DNA from 2 places in the Exiguobacterium sp. EF_C8 genome. Region 2 is predicted to be linked to the other one. Evidence: riboswitches for the same ligand, from Rfam matches in the RefSeq annotation. Region 2 holds a riboswitch; the other holds the start of a gene.
The links. Region 2 has a riboswitch for lysine ahead of ACY2IG_RS01450 (amino acid permease). Riboswitches for the same ligand answer to the same signal wherever they lie in the genome.
Positions count from the first base shown of each region.

Region 1: it holds a riboswitch for lysine, as region 2 does, so the genes downstream of both, ACY2IG_RS02810 (aspartate kinase) here and ACY2IG_RS01450 (amino acid permease) in region 2, are expected to answer to the same signal.

Region 1 is NZ_CM143264.1:527,597-535,530, forward strand. It holds gene ACY2IG_RS02790 (alanyl-tRNA editing protein) at 1-272, shown strand, start outside; gene ACY2IG_RS02795 (GNAT family N-acetyltransferase) at 269-697, shown strand; gene ACY2IG_RS02800 (argininosuccinate synthase) at 816-2,021, shown strand; gene argH (argininosuccinate lyase) at 2,018-3,388, shown strand; lysine riboswitch at 3,459-3,636, shown strand; gene ACY2IG_RS02810 (aspartate kinase) at 3,749-4,948, shown strand; gene ACY2IG_RS02815 (aspartate-semialdehyde dehydrogenase) at 4,962-5,954, shown strand; gene dapA (4-hydroxy-tetrahydrodipicolinate synthase) at 5,972-6,853, shown strand; gene dapB (4-hydroxy-tetrahydrodipicolinate reductase) at 6,850-7,596, shown strand; gene dapD (2,3,4,5-tetrahydropyridine-2,6-dicarboxylate N-acetyltransferase) at 7,583-7,934, shown strand, end outside.
Region 2 is NZ_CM143264.1:243,340-251,273, forward strand. It holds gene ACY2IG_RS01425 (DHA2 family efflux MFS transporter permease subunit) at 1-1,390, opposite strand, end outside; gene ACY2IG_RS01430 (HlyD family secretion protein) at 1,403-2,059, opposite strand; gene ACY2IG_RS01435 (TetR/AcrR family transcriptional regulator) at 2,252-2,857, shown strand; gene ACY2IG_RS01440 (diguanylate cyclase) at 2,899-3,990, opposite strand; gene ACY2IG_RS01445 (MarR family winged helix-turn-helix transcriptional regulator) at 4,128-4,583, opposite strand; lysine riboswitch at 4,749-4,937, shown strand; gene ACY2IG_RS01450 (amino acid permease) at 5,069-6,550, shown strand; gene ACY2IG_RS01455 (solute:sodium symporter family transporter) at 6,702-7,934, shown strand, end outside.

The DNA.
Region 1 (7,934 bases), 280 kb from region 2:
TTGAACATCTGAATGAAGAAATCAAAACGTCCGAGCAACTCGCTAAAGCGATCCAAGAAGCGGGACGCGTCGGCGTCGTCTGGAATGCGACGACAAACAAACTACTGATGAGTAGTCCAGGGGAACCCCATCTTGGGAAGTTCGCTAAAGCGCATGTCCAAGCATTCAATGGACGAGGTGGAGGAAGTGCAGTTCAGGCACAAGCACAATTTACGAATCGGGATGATGCGATGGCATATGTCGATCGATTACGGGAGGAATATCACTCATGACAGTCATTCAAGTACGTACAGCAGAACAACAACAAGCCGTTCGGATGATCCGGGAGCGTGTCTTTGTCGAGGAACAAGGCGTACCACGTCATCTTGAATACGATACACATGATGAAACAGCGATTCATCTGCTTGTCCTCGATGAACAGAGTCGACCGGTTGCAACGGGTCGCACACGTCCATATGACGACCAACGGATGAAGGTGGAACGTGTGGCGACGCTGTCGACAGCCCGAGGAAAAGGATACGGTGGTGAGTTGATGCAGGCGATGGAACGTATCGCGCGACGTGAAGGAAAACAACTGCTGACACTCGGTGCACAAGTCCAAGCCATCCCGTTTTATCAAGGTCTTGGGTATACGATCGTCTCCGATGAATTCGACGATGCGGGCATTCCACACCGGACGATGGAGAAGAAAATGTAAGTTATTTTGAAAGAAATCCTGCAAAAAGGGTTTCTTTTTTTTGTTTTCTATGTATATATATAATTCATAATGAATTTTTATACAGACAAATGAATTAAAAACCAGGAGGGAATTATACATGTCAAAACAAAAATTAATCTTAGCGTACTCTGGGGGACTCGATACATCAGTAGCCATCAAATGGTTGAGCAAGGACTATGATGTCATTGCCTTATGCATGGATGTCGGAGAAGGAAAAGATTTATCCGTCATCAAGGAAAAAGCACTCCTCGTCGGTGCGATCGAATCAATCGTTCTCGATGTCAAAGAAGAATTCGCACAAGACTTTGTCTTGCCAGCACTTCAATATGGCGCCCATTACGAAAATGCCTATCCGTTGATCTCAGCGCTTTCGCGTCCATTGATCGCAGAAAAGCTCGTCGAAGTCGCACATCAGCATGGTGCGACGGCGGTCGCACACGGATGTACCGGAAAAGGGAACGACCAGGTCCGGTTCGAAGTTTCGGTCGCGGCACTTGATCCGTCACTCGAAGTCATCGCACCGGTTCGGGAATGGAAATGGTCACGGGAAGAAGAGATCGCCTACGCGAAAGAAAACAATGTGCCAATCCCGATCAACCTCGACAGCCCATACTCGATCGACATGAACCTTTGGGGACGGAGTAATGAATGTGGCGTCCTAGAAAATCCATGGACAGAACCACCACAAGACGCATATGCGTTGACGGTAGCACCAGAAGACGCTCCGGATCAGGCAGAAGAAGTCATTATCGGCTTTGAAGCAGGTGTTCCAGTTTCTATCAACGGGACGAAGTATCCATTAGCGAAACTGATTACGGAACTGAACATCATCGCTGGAGCACATGGGGTCGGACGGATCGACCACGTCGAGAACCGTCTCGTCGGTATCAAATCGCGGGAAGTCTATGAGTGCCCAGGCGCAACTGTTTTACTCAAAGCGCACGCTGCACTCGAGACTATTACATTGACGAAGGACGTCGCGCATTTCAAACCATTACTCAGCAAACAATATGCAGAAACGATCTACAACGGTCTCTTCCATGCGCCATTGACGAAAGGATTGAAAGCTTTCTTGACGGCGACACAACAGGACGTCACAGGAGAAGTTCGCGTTAAACTGTTCAAAGGAAATGCAACTGTCACAGGTCGTCAGTCGGCTGTCTCGCTTTATGATGAGAAACTTGCGACGTACACGAAAGAAGATGCATTCGATCATGAAGCAGCAAAAGGCTTCATCAAATTACACGGTCTTGCCGTTTCAACGCATGCGAGTGTACATCGTCAGGCGGGTGTAACGAAATGACCAAACTCTGGGGTGGACGTTTTACGGAAAGTGCTTCCGCTCAAGCGGAAGCCTTCGGAGCATCAATCACGTTCGATCAAAAATTAGCAAGCGTTGATTTGAAAGGCAGTCTCGCACATGCACAGATGTTATTTGAACAAGGGATTCTCGCTCAAGATGAGTGGACACAAATCCAGCAAGGATTAAAGCAACTCGAAGCGACGTTAAAGGACCATTCCTACACATTAGCGGACGAAGACATTCATATGAATCTTGAGCGTTTGTTGACGGAACAGATCGGTCCAGTTGCAGGGAAACTGCATACGGCACGGAGCCGAAACGATCAAGTCGCAACCGATTTACATCTATGGATGGAGCAGCATGTCGAAGCGTTGACGACGGCATTACGCGAGCTCCAATCGGTCATTACGGAACAAGCTGAGCAACATATCGAGACGGTTATGCCGGGGTATACGCATTTGCAACGGGCACAACCAATCTCGCTTGCGCATCACTTGCTCGCTTATTTCTGGATGTTCGAACGTGATGTCGAACGGTTGACGGACAATCAAAAACGGATCCGGAAATCACCACTCGGGGCAGGCGCGCTCGCGGGGACCACGTTCCCGATCGACCGTTTCCGTTCTGCCGAGTTGCTCGGTTTTGAGTCGGTCTATCCGAACAGTCTCGATGCTGTCTCCGATCGCGACTTCGTCATTGAATATCTCGGAATCGCCTCGACCGTCATGATGCATCTCTCACGTTTTTGTGAAGAAATCATCATCTGGGCGTCGCAAGAATTCGGCTTCATCGAGTTGTCTGACGCCTTCTCGACAGGTTCGAGCATGATGCCACAAAAGAAAAACCCTGATTTTGCTGAATTGATTCGTGGAAAAACAGGTCGCGTCTACGGCAACCTGATGGGCTTCTTGACGACGATGAAGGCATTACCACTCGCTTACAACAAAGACATGCAAGAGGATAAGGAAGGGGTCTTCGATACAGCAGATACCGTTCTCAAGTCCGTTCAAATCTTCACCGGAATGATTGAATCTGCGACGTTTAAGACCGAAGCGCTCAAGAAGGCGACAATGCAAGACTTCTCGAATGCAACGGAACTCGCTGACTACCTTGTAACGAAAGGCATACCGTTCCGGGAAGCGCATGAAATCGTCGGCAAAGCCGTCCTTTACTGTGTGCAGAACGGTTGTTTCCTGAAGGATTTGAACCTCGAGACGTATCAAACGTTCCATCCTGATATCACAGAAGACGTCTATCCGCTCCTCGATCCGGTTCAAGCAGTAGCACGCCGGACTAGCTACGGCGGGACAGGGTTTGCTGCCGTGTCGGAGCAACTCGAACTCGCGAAACAGCATCTTGCGAATTGACGAATTTTGAAAAAAAACAGTCAAATGACTGGATTTAACAAAAGATGTCTGCTATAACTGTAACTAACAACCGACAGATAGAGGCGCGGATGACATGAGTAGCATCATTCTTGAAGGCAAGCATGCCGAATGATGTGAAAGGGGAAGTCCGCCGAAGTGAACGAGAAGATGCTTCTTCTTGTTTGCTGGTACAACGGTTAAGATCCGTTGTACTGCCGAAACCGATGTTTCGGAGCGCTATCTTACGTAAAAGAACGAATGACTTTGTCTTCGTTTGTCCGATCGTGATAACGACGGGCCGTAGGAACGCTCCTACCGGCCCGTCGTTTTTTTCTGTATCGGGACAAAGGAGATAGGATTGTGACAACTGTACTTAAATTTGGTGGAAGCTCGGTTGCGACTGTCGAACAGATTCAGTCTATTGCGAATTATTTGAAGAGTCGCGCAGCCGAAGGTGAAAAACTCGTCGTCGTCGTTTCGGCGATGGGCAAGATGACAGATTCTTTGATCGCTCAGGCGCAAGCCATCACGGATCGCCCCGAGCGAAGAGAACTCGATCGACTGCTTGCCATCGGAGAAGAACAGACGATTTCATTACTCAGCATCGCCCTCAACTCGCTCGGTGTCAAAGCGTTATCGCAAACAGGCGCTCAAGCAGGAATCAGCACGATGGGCGTGCATACGAAAAGTAAGATCAAACAGATCGATGGAGATCTGTTACGACAAAAACTCGAAACGTACGATGTCGTCATCGTCGCCGGATTCCAAGGTGTCAACGAACTCGGTGATGTCACGACACTCGGACGGGGTGGGTCGGATACAACGGCAGTTGCCCTTGCGGCAGTCCTTGATAAACGGTGCGAAATCTATACCGATGTCGACGGTGTCTATACAGCTGATCCGCGAATCCATGCCGCCGCTCAACCGATTCCACATATCTCGTATGATGAGATGATGGAAATGAGCGCCCTCGGGTCGAAGGTCATGGAAATGCGAAGTGTCGAACTAGGAAAAAAATACGGCGTACACATCTTCGTCGGGAAAACACTTGAATCGAAAAGGGGAACATGGATCATGGAAGCGACGGAAACAATGGAACAAAAAGCGGTGACGAGTGTCAGTGTGACGAAGAACGTCTTGACGGTATCAATCAAACACGTACCGCAAACGAATGCAGCAGTAGCCGATATCTTCGAACTCTTATCGAACCGTCACGTCAATATCGACATGATCAGTCAAACGACGTTCGACAGTGACATCTTCTTATCGTTCTCTTGTCCACTCGACGAGGAAGAGTTCCTCGACGAAGCATTGAAAGATATCATGGATCGCTTCACGACAGTCAAGGTCGACCGCCACGATCAGCACGCGAAGTTATCTGTCGTCGGAATCGGGATGCGGGATGCAACAGGTGTTGCTTCGAAATTGTTCGCAATCTTCCGAGCGGAGAATATCCCGTTCTATCAAGTCACGACATCAGAAATCAGCATCTCGTACACGATTGCACAAGCAGACATTGAACGGACGGTTGCAGCGATTGCAAACGCGTTCGAGTTATAAGGAGGAAAACAGCATGTATCATGTAGCCGTCATCGGAGCAACCGGCGCCGTCGGTCAAAAAATGTTACAAGTACTCGCAGAACTGGACTTCCCGGTCAGCCGCCTGTCCGCTTACGCTTCTGCTCGTTCAGCAGGGAACACGGTGCAGTTCAAGGGAGAAGATATTACGATCCAAGCGCTGACGCCAAACATCACGGAAGACGGGATCGATGTCGCGTTGTTCGCAGCAGGCGGAACGATCAGTGAGCAATATGCCCCATTACTAGCTGAAAACGGAACACTCGTCGTTGATAATTCAAGTGCCTTCCGGATGCAGGAGACGATTCCACTCGTCGTGCCAGAAGTCAATCCGCAAGCGATTCAAGCGACAGACCGCTTGATCGCAAATCCGAACTGTTCGACGATTCAATCCGTCGTCGCTTTAGCACCGCTCCAGTCACTGGGATTCGAACGGATCAACTATACGACGTATCAGGCCGTATCCGGTTCCGGTCAAAAAGGAATCGAGGATCTGGCACGCGGGGCACGCGGAGAAGAGCCCGTCAATTATCCGCATCCGATTCACGATAACATCTTGCCGCATATCGATGTGTTCCTTGAGAACGGCTATACGAAAGAAGAGCAGAAGATGATTGATGAAACACGGAAAATCTTCAATCTTCCAGCATTACCAGTCAGTGCGACATGTGTACGGGTTCCAGTCACGAATTCTCACTCGGTTGCAATCAACGTCACGTTTACACAACCGACGACGGTCGAAGCGATCCGTGAAGCACTGGAAGGCGCACCGGGCGTCGTCCTCATCGATGATGTCGCAAATACGCGTTATCCGATGCCACTTGACGCAAGCGGGACGGACGACGTCTACGTCGGTCGGATTCGACAAGATGATAGTCTCGCGAACACGTTCCATCTCTGGTGTGTAGCCGACAACATTCGAAAAGGTGCCGCGTCAAACGCCGTACAAGTCGCACGCCAAGCAATCGAACAGTCGATTCATTCATAAAAAAGGAGGAGTTCTTCATGTTCAAAGGAGCAGGTACAGCGCTCGTCACACCATTTAATGAAGCAGGCGAGTTGGATCTACACGTATTCGAACGCTTGATCGAGCAACAACTCGCAGCAGGGATTCAGGCACTTGTCGTCGGAGGGACGACAGGAGAAGGTTCGACACTGACAAACACGGAATTTGAACAACTATTGACGACTGCCGTTCAAGTCACAGCAGGACGAGTACCCGTCATTGCCGGAACGGGTTCGAACAACACGGCAGTAACAATCGAGAAGACGTTACTCGCAGAACGCCTTGGTGCGGATGCAGCGATGCTCGTCACACCGTACTACAATAAAACATCACAAGCCGGTCTCGTCGCGCACTTCACGGCGGTCGCTGATGCAACCGAATTACCGATCATGCTGTACAACGTTCCGTCGCGGACAGGCGTTGCGATCGCAGTCGAAACCGCAGTGACGTTAGCACGTCATCCACGCATCCAAGCGTTTAAGGAAGCGAGTGGAGACGTCAGCTTCATGGGCGAACTGATGGCGGCGATTCCGGAAGACTTCGCGGTCTTCTGTGGAAATGATGATCAAATCCTGCCGTACATGGCGTGGGGCGCACAAGGCGTCATCTCAGTTCTTTCGAATCCGTATCCGGCAGAGACACAAGCACTTGCTGAGGCGTTACTCGCGCAAGATCTCGTCACGGCACGCAGGATTCAGGCAGACTTGTTACCGGTCATCGGTGCCTTGTTCAGTGATGTCAATCCGATTCCAGTTAAAGCATCGCTTGAAGAACTCGGCTTTGCTGTCGGTGCGCCGCGCTTGCCGCTCGTGCGTCAATCGGAAGCGGGACACGCCCACTTACTCGAAACGATGCGGGCTTACAAAGGAGTGGTTCGATGAAACTCGCGTTACACGGTTATGGGGCGACAGGACAATACGTCGTCGAACTCGCACCACAAAGTGTCGTTGCGATCGTTGACCGGACGAAGTCATCCGATACGATCGCTTCATATGCCGAGCTAACAGAGATGGCAGAGACGGTCGATGCAATCATCGACTTCTCGCATCCGAGTTTGTTACCGGATCTACTCGCATACGGGCTGGCGACAAAGACGCCACTCGTTATCGCGACGACTGGTTTTTCTGAAGCGGAGCTTGCGTCCATCAAGAACGCTGCAAAAGAAATTCCGATCTTCCAGTCGTATAACATGTCGTATGGTATCGCAATGGTGCAGCAACTACTGAAGACACTGGTGCCACTGGCAGGGGCGTATGACATCGAATTGCTTGAGAAACATCATAATCAAAAAGTCGATGCTCCAAGTGGGACGGCCGAGTTGTTACTGCAAACGATTCAGACGGCACGTGACGTCACACCTGTGTATGACCGGTCACAGACGCGGCAAAAGCGGGAGACGAACGAGATCGGGATGCATGCGATGCGCGGTGGAACGATCTTCGGAGAACACGAAGTCTTATTCGCAGGTGTCGACGAGTTGATTGAAATCAAACATACAGCGCTATCGAAAAAAGTATTTGCTTCTGGTGCGATCAAAGCAGCTGAAGCACTCATTCAAAAAACAGCGGGACTCTATACGTTGGAGACGCTCTACACACAGGAGGATTCACATGTTACTCACTGATGCTTACGAAATTGCTAAATTCATTAAAGATGCAAAAAAACAAACACCGGTAAAACTTTATGTCAACGGCGATTTGGCGGGCTTGACGATCGAAGGTGCTACAGCGTTCGGATCAGATGAATCAAAAATTTTCTTCGCAGATGCAGGACTTGCGGCTACTTTCTTAGAAAAGTATTCAGATCGCATCACGGATGTTCATGTGGAGTATGACCGTCGCAACAGTGCGGTACCTATGCTTGATACACGTCATTTGAATGCGCGAATCGAACCAGGTTCATGGATTCGTGATCATGTCGTCATTGGTGACAACGCGGTCGTTATGATGGGTGCGATCATCA
Region 2 (7,934 bases):
CTTGACGAAGTGTGTTTTGGGTTGCGTTTCCGTGCGGGATCATCTTCATCGGTAAAGCGTTCATACCGGCAGTCATGATCGGCATCATGATGAATGCCATACCGAATGACCGAAGCATGTAGATGCCCATGATGGAATAATACGACGTATCCATGTTTAATTGCGTCAATTCCCATGTCCCGTACGTCATCAACGTCAAACCGAAGATAGCGAGCGGTCGAATACCGAAGCGGTCAAATAAACGACCGGCAATCGGTCCGGTGATTCCCATGATCAGTGATCCGGGCAAAAGGAGAAGACCTGAATCGACCGGTGAAAAACCGCGAATGCTTTGAAGGTAAATCGGTAAAAGCAACATCCCACCGAACAACGCCATCGTGACGATGACATTGATGAAGAGGGTGAACGAAAATTCCGGAACCTTTAACACACGAATATTCAACATCGGATCTTCCATCGACAGCTCACGCATTGCAAAAGCAGCGATTCCAATTAAGCCGATGACGATCGTGCTGATGACGATCGGGCTATCCCAGCCGTCATTCCCGGCTTCACTGAATCCATAAAGGAGACTCCCGAATCCGATCGTACTGAATAAGACGCCCAGTGCGTCGAAAGAAGGTTTCGAGAGTGGCTGCGTCAGGCGGAACCAGGCCGTACCGAGTAACAATGTCACTAATCCAAAGAACGACATCGCATAAAACATGACGTGCCAGTCATAGTTTTGGATGACATATCCTGTGATCGTAGGTCCGACAGCAGGAGCGAGAATCATAGCGATTCCGAGCATTCCCATGGCAGCACCGCGCTTATGCGGTGGGAATAATGTCATGAAGACGTTTGATCCGAGTGGCATCAAGATACCAGCACCTGCCGCCTGAACGACACGCCCGATCATCATGACCGGGAAGTTCATTGCCATCGAACAGATGACCGATCCGAAGAAAAAGAGTGTCATCGAAGCGAGGAACAACTGGCGGAACGTATAACTGCGCATTAAAAAAGCACTGATCGGAATCAAGATCCCGTTGACGAGCATGAAACCTGTCGTCAACCACTGGGCAGTGGACGTCGACACGTTGAAGTCATTGATTAGAACCGGTAACGCGACATTAATCAACGTTTGGTTCAAAATAGCAATGAACATACCAATCAGTAAGACCGTCAGTACTTTCGGAATACTGACGTTTTCAGTCGATACTTGTTTTGAAGGTGCTGCGACTGGTGGTGTCACGGTCATCGTCGGTTCCGTCTCGAGGGACTCCTCAAGTGTCGGTCCGTCAGTGGCCAGTGCGATGTCGGATTGACGATTCCGGCGGGCGATCCAGTTGACGCCGATGATGATCAGAATCGTGAACGCACTATATCCGAACAAGAAGGTAGTAGACATGAACGTCCCTCCTTAATCCTTATGAATGCGGACGGTCACATTCATACCAGGTCGAATGTCGAGTGATTTTTCTTGCGAGAGTGATACTTTAACTGGAATGACTTGTGCGACTTTCGTGTAGTTCGCATTTCCGTTTGAAGAAGGCATCATCGAGAACGTCGAAGCTGTCGTCATTCCGATCTGTTCCACTTCACCAGAAAGTGTCGTGTCAGGATAGCTGTCGACATATACGTCAACGGTTTGTCCGACTTTGATTTCATCGATTTCTGTTTCTTCGATGTTCGCTGTGACCCAAAGGTCGTTTAAGTCAAAACCATAGGCAAGTGGTGTACCTGCTGCGACGAAGCCATTCTTTGTCGCCATCGACTGAACGATCGTTGCCTTCGCAGGCATCGAAACAGAAAGATCTGTTGGTTTTTGTCCAGCTTGCGCAGTCATGATGTGACCAAGTGTTGCACCGCTGTCGAGCGATTCGCCTGTTTTAGCAGACCAGTCCGTTAATTTACCAGCGCTTGGGCTAGCAATCGTTATCATTTTGCCATCGATTTTCGCATTGTCTGTTTTGACATAGCTTGTTGCTTGATCGTAATAGTAGTATCCGACGACTCCACCACCGATCAAAACGATGAGTGTAACGATATTAATGATTAGTAATTTCTTCATACTCATGGGTGTGTTAGCATCCTTTCTTGTGTACAATCGATTCAAAAAAAGTACTCCTCTGGGGGGAGGAGTAATTAATATAGTTAATTATATGGATAGTTAGATAACAAACAACCAACAGTTTCCGACAAAATGTTGGAAAAATAAATGATAACGGATTCATTTTTAAAAAGAGGATGGAAAAGGAGTGAAATGCACATGAAAGAGAGCCGTGATCCACGACCAAAACGGTCACGTGACCGTATTACGATGGAATTGTTTCGTTTACTGAAGACAAATAGCTTTTCGAGCATCACCGTCAAGATGCTGACGGATGGGGCGGGTGTGAACCGCTCGACCTTTTATGCGCACTACACAGATAAATATGATTTGCTTGACCAAATCGTTGAGGAACAGATGATGGCACTCGAACAAGCGATTCGGATTACAGGTACAGGCACCGTATTTCCGACAGTCGAACAGGTCAGTCGTTATTTTGCTCGTTTGTTCATTCACATTGAAGAAAACGAATTGTTTTACCAAACGATGCTCGTTCAAGGTCCTATCAAAACGTTCATCTCACGTTTTCTTGATACGTTGAAAGAAAATTATCGCCTCGTCTTTCGATCCCAAGTCGCAGAGGATGCGACTTTCGTCGATCGGGATTTGTTACTGAACTATGTCATTGGTGGACAGTTAGGATTATTGATTTCCTGGTTACGAAACGGTCGGCCATATTCATCCGCATATATGGCGGAGCAATTGAGCCGGATGATCGTCTTTGGAACGGTTGAAAGCATCGGTTTTCCGAAAGAAACGGAATAAGGTCATAGAAAAAGACACTCCCGCTAGGAAGTGTCTCATATTCAAGCTTGTCGGAAGGCAAGTTCCTTCGTATAAATCGTACTTCGGTTTCGTCCGCTTTCTTTTGAGTAATACAACGCTTTATCTGCTTGTTGTAATGCTTCAAGAGACGTATGGGAACCACTAGAATGTGCAATCCCAAGCGAAATCGTGATTTGCAGATCAGGTACGTCTGCCGTCGGGAACAGGTTGCGTGCGACTGTCATCCGAGCCAACTCTGCGATTTTTTGAGCTTCTTTAGCTGTAGTGCTTGGTAAAATGATCAAAAACTCTTCACCACCGTACCGTCCGACGAGGTCATCCGGTCGTGTTAAGGAAGCGAGTGTCATGCCGAGTTGACGTAGGACATCATCCCCGGCGTCATGACCATATGTATCATTGACGTGCTTGAAGAAGTCGATATCAATCAAGACAAGTGAATACCCTTGATCCGTTGAACCGACAAGTGACAGTGAATCATCGAGACGGCGCCGATTGGCAAGTCCGGTCAAAGCATCCGTCATCGCTAGTTTTTGTTGATACTGAATGTTTTCGAAGTGACGGCGTAATTCCGTCAGCAGTCGAAAAGCAACAAAGCCAGCTAATAGATTAAAGAAGATATAAGCGATTGAGATTTTAAAGAATGTCGACCAGCTGTTTGTCAGGATATAGATGGCAGGTAACGAATAGAGAACACCAATTGACACCAATAATTGAAAATGGCGTGTCGAGACATGAACGAATCGACGTACGATTCCGATCGTCGTAATGATTAAGACGATAATCAGTGTGGACAGATAAAAACCTTCCATTTGATCGACGGGTGTCAAAAAGTAACGTGTCCCGATGATCATTATACCGGCGACGATGGCGCTCGGGAAACCACCGAATAGCATAGCGATCGCGACTGGGATGATTCGTAAATCCACACGGGCGACATCGATCTGAATGCCATTAAACATCAACAAAACTGCAATCAGACCACAGACAGTTCCCAATATGAGGCGTGTACTCCAGCTGGAATTCAGCGAAATACGTGGTCGATTCCGAAATGGTAAGAATAAGAGAGTAATCGTCGTGAACAGTAGACAAAAGTTAATGATGAATTGATTCATGATGGACAACAAATCCTCCCAACTCCCCCAGCTAACAGATTTCCATATATATACTCCAGTATACTCATCTAGGTAACGGTTAGACAGAGGTAAATGTTTAGATAAAACATAAAAAACGGTAGAAAATCTACCGTTTTTTATGAAGACGAAGTGAGCGTATCCTCATCCATCGTCAGTAAAATCTTATCGAAGACGCGAATCATCGTTTCCAGTTCTTCTGCTGTTAAAGTTCCGAAGCGATCTTGTAAATAGTTTCTTCGGACGACCTCGAGTTCCCGAAAAGCACGCTCTCCGTCATCCGTCAAAGCGAGGACAATCGAGCGACGATCTTCCGTCGAACGCGTCCGTGTGACATATCCTTGTTTATAGAGCTTATCCGTTAAAGCAGTGACTTGACTCGTCGCCAGCTCAAATTGTTCCGCAAGAAGTGTCGGACGCTGAGGACCGTTTTCTGAAAGACTCCGTAAGATGAAAAATTCGCTTCGGGTCGCTGTTCCTTCAAATAGTCGATTAAGTTCACGTCGCAGGGTACGAAGAATGACACGCATTTGTTCCTCGAGTCGGTAAGTCAGCAAATCACGTTCCTGTGGCATGCAAGCAGCATCCTTTCTCTCAGTGGACTTCTATCATTTAGTGTACTAAACATATCGGATTTTTACCATCTACTACCCCAGATTCAAAAAAGGCAATTGACAATTTCGTGGCGGTTTGTGTAATATGGCGTAGTAATAACTAATTTAATTCAGTTCTCACTCAACCAGTGGGATGGAGGTTGCAGTTCTTAAGAGTACGGTTACGGATGTCGTCAAGCGACAAATGAAGTGACCTGAAAGGAAGAATTGCCGAAATCAATCATCGCTTTGAAGATGATCGATTGGGATTAGATCGAATAGGTCTAATACTGTCACAAGTCGGGTATCACTTACTTGTGGAGAGCTATCTTTCACGACGGTAGAATGAGGCGCATTCATTTTATTATGTTGCGTTCTCATCTTCCATCTGGAAGATGAGGGCGCTTTTTGTTTTTTCATTCAAAAAGTGTCCTCTCAAAAAATCTAAACAGAGAGAAGCGAACGAAATGAACAAACTAGATGTGAAACAAACAACAGATTCGACAGCCGAAGGATTAAAACGTGGATTACAAGCCCGTCATATGTCGATGATCGCCATCGGTGGGGCAATCGGAACAGGACTTTTCATCGCGTCCGGTGCTTCCGTTGCAGCAGCAGGACCAGGTGGTGCACTCCTATCGTATGCAATCGTTGGTCTGATGGTCTACTTCCTAATGACGAGTCTTGGCGAAATGGCGGCGTATATGCCTGTCGCCGGATCCTTCTCGACATACGGGACAAAATTCGTCGATCCATCATTCGGCTTTGCACTCGGCTGGAACTACTGGTACAACTGGGCGGTCACGATCGCAGTTGAGCTCGTTGCAGCACAAATCGTTATGACGTATTGGTTCCCGGACGTTCCTGGATTTTACTTCAGTGCCTTATTCCTTTTACTCATGATCGGCTTGAACTACTTCTCCGTTAAAGGTTTTGGGGAAGCGGAATATTGGTTCGCCATGATTAAAGTCGTCACTGTCATCGTCTTCTTAGTCGTCGGTGTTGCGATGATTTTCGGTGTCTTTACATCGGAGCCACCAGTTGGCTTTAAAAACTTTGCTCTCGGGGATGCGCCGTTCGTCGGTGGTATTCCTGCCGTCATCGGGATCATCCTCGTTGCTGGATTCAGTTTCCAAGGAACGGAACTAGTCGGAATTGCCGCAGGTGAATCGGAAAATCCGAAAAAAAACGTTCCAAAAGCAGTCAAACAAGTCTTCTGGCGCATTTTACTCTTCTACATCCTTGCTATTTTCGTCATCGGTATGCTTATTCCGTATACGAGCCCGAACTTGGTTTCCAATGACATCACGGACGTTGCCGTTAGTCCGTTTACGCTCGTCTTTGAAAAAGCAGGTCTTGCGTTCTCGGCAGCACTCATGAACGCCGTCATCTTGACATCTGTTCTATCTGCCGGTAACTCAGGTATGTATGCTTCCACACGGATGCTGTATACACTTGCTCGTCAAGGAGATGCACCAAAGTTCTTTGCAAAAGTGTCGAAAAATGGGGTACCGCGTAACGCCTTGCTTGCAACAGGAGCAATCGGTGCGCTCTGTTTCTTAACATCGATGTTTGGTGGACAAGTCTACCTGTGGTTACTCAATGCTTCAGGTATGACAGGATTCATCGCATGGCTCGGAATTGCGATCAGTCACTATCGTTTCCGTAAAGGATTCCTTGCACAAGGTCATTCGTTGAAAGATTTACCTTACGTTGCACCAGCGTTCCCGTTCGGTCCGCTGTTTGCATTCGGTCTTTGTTTCCTTGTCATCGTTGGTCAAAACTATGCAGCATTCCTTGCTGATCAAATTGATTGGGTCGGGATTGCCGCGACATATGTCGGAATTCCGTTGTTCCTTGCCTTCTGGTTAGGACACAAATTCAAAAACCGGACGTCGATTGTTCGTTACGAAGAGATGGACTTCCCAGAACATCCACGTCAATCGTAATCAACTAGCCGCCTTCTATTTATAGAAGGTGGTTTTTTGTTCTTAAAAAAGAAAACGTTTTCTAAAATATAGTTTTGAAAAAGTATAAAAAAGGAATCAATGAATACATATTTGAGAATAGGAATTTTGAAAAAGAGAGGGAGGGAGATACATGACTACATCTGAATTATTTTTTACATTAGGTTCTGCAGCATTTTTCATGTTGCTCGTTGCCTACATATCGTACCGGTTGACGCGCGGGAAAACACAAGGTGTTGATGAGTACTTCTTAGCAGGTCGAGGGCTAAGTGGCGTGTTCATTGCCGGCTCGTTACTGCTGACCAATTTATCAGCAGAGCAGCTGATTGGGCTCAATGGGCAATCCTTTATGGGAAACATGTCAAGTATGGCATGGGAAGTCACAGCGGGCTTTGCTGCGATCATCATGGCCATCTATCTACTTCCGAAGTTTCTTGGACTTGGTATCTCGACGTTACCGGAATACTTAAGTCACCGTTATGATGAGACGGTTCGTCGGATGACAGTTTTACTCTTTTTACTCGGATATATGTGTGTCACGATCCCTTCAATGCTGTACTCAGGTGGGATTGCTGTCTTGCAGTTGTTCGATGTCCCTGAGTTGTTCGGCCTCAGCTATACGCAGTCCCTCTGGTTAGTCGTTTGGGTCGTCGGGATCATCGGAGCGATTTATGCGATTTTTGGAGGACTACGTGCGGTGGCTGTCTCCGATACGTTGAATGGGATCGGACTCGTCTTCGTTGGATTCTTAGTTCCAGTACTTGGCTTTATTGCGCTTGGTGACGGGAATCTCCTTCAAGGGATGAAGACGATTGCAACTGTGCAACCGGAGAAGCTGAACGCAATCGGAAGCTCAACCGATGCCGTTCCGTTCTTCTCGATATTTACGGGAATCTTATTCGCAAATTTATTCTATTGGTCACTAAATCAATATGTCATTCAGCGTGTGCTCGGCGCAAAGGATTTAAAAGAAGGTCAAAAAGGAGTCTTAATGACAGGATTTTTGAAGTTGTTAGTTCCAGTCTTCATGCTGATTCCTGGAATCATTGCTTATCACTTGTATGGAAATACACTGACGAGCGGTGATTTATCATATCCTCGACTGATTACAGAATTGCTGCCAGTCTCGATGATGGGATTTTTCTTAGCTGTCTTACTCGGAGCCGTCTTCAGTTCGTTTAACTCGCTTTTAAACAGTATTGCAACACTTTTCGTACTGGATGTCTATCAGCCAGTGTTTGCGAAAGAGGCAAGTGATGAACATCTGATTCGCGTTAGTAAATGGTTTGGAACGATCGTTGCCTTGATTTCTTTCATCATTGCGCCGTTCTTAATGTATGCACCGGACGGCTTATGGAGTTTAATC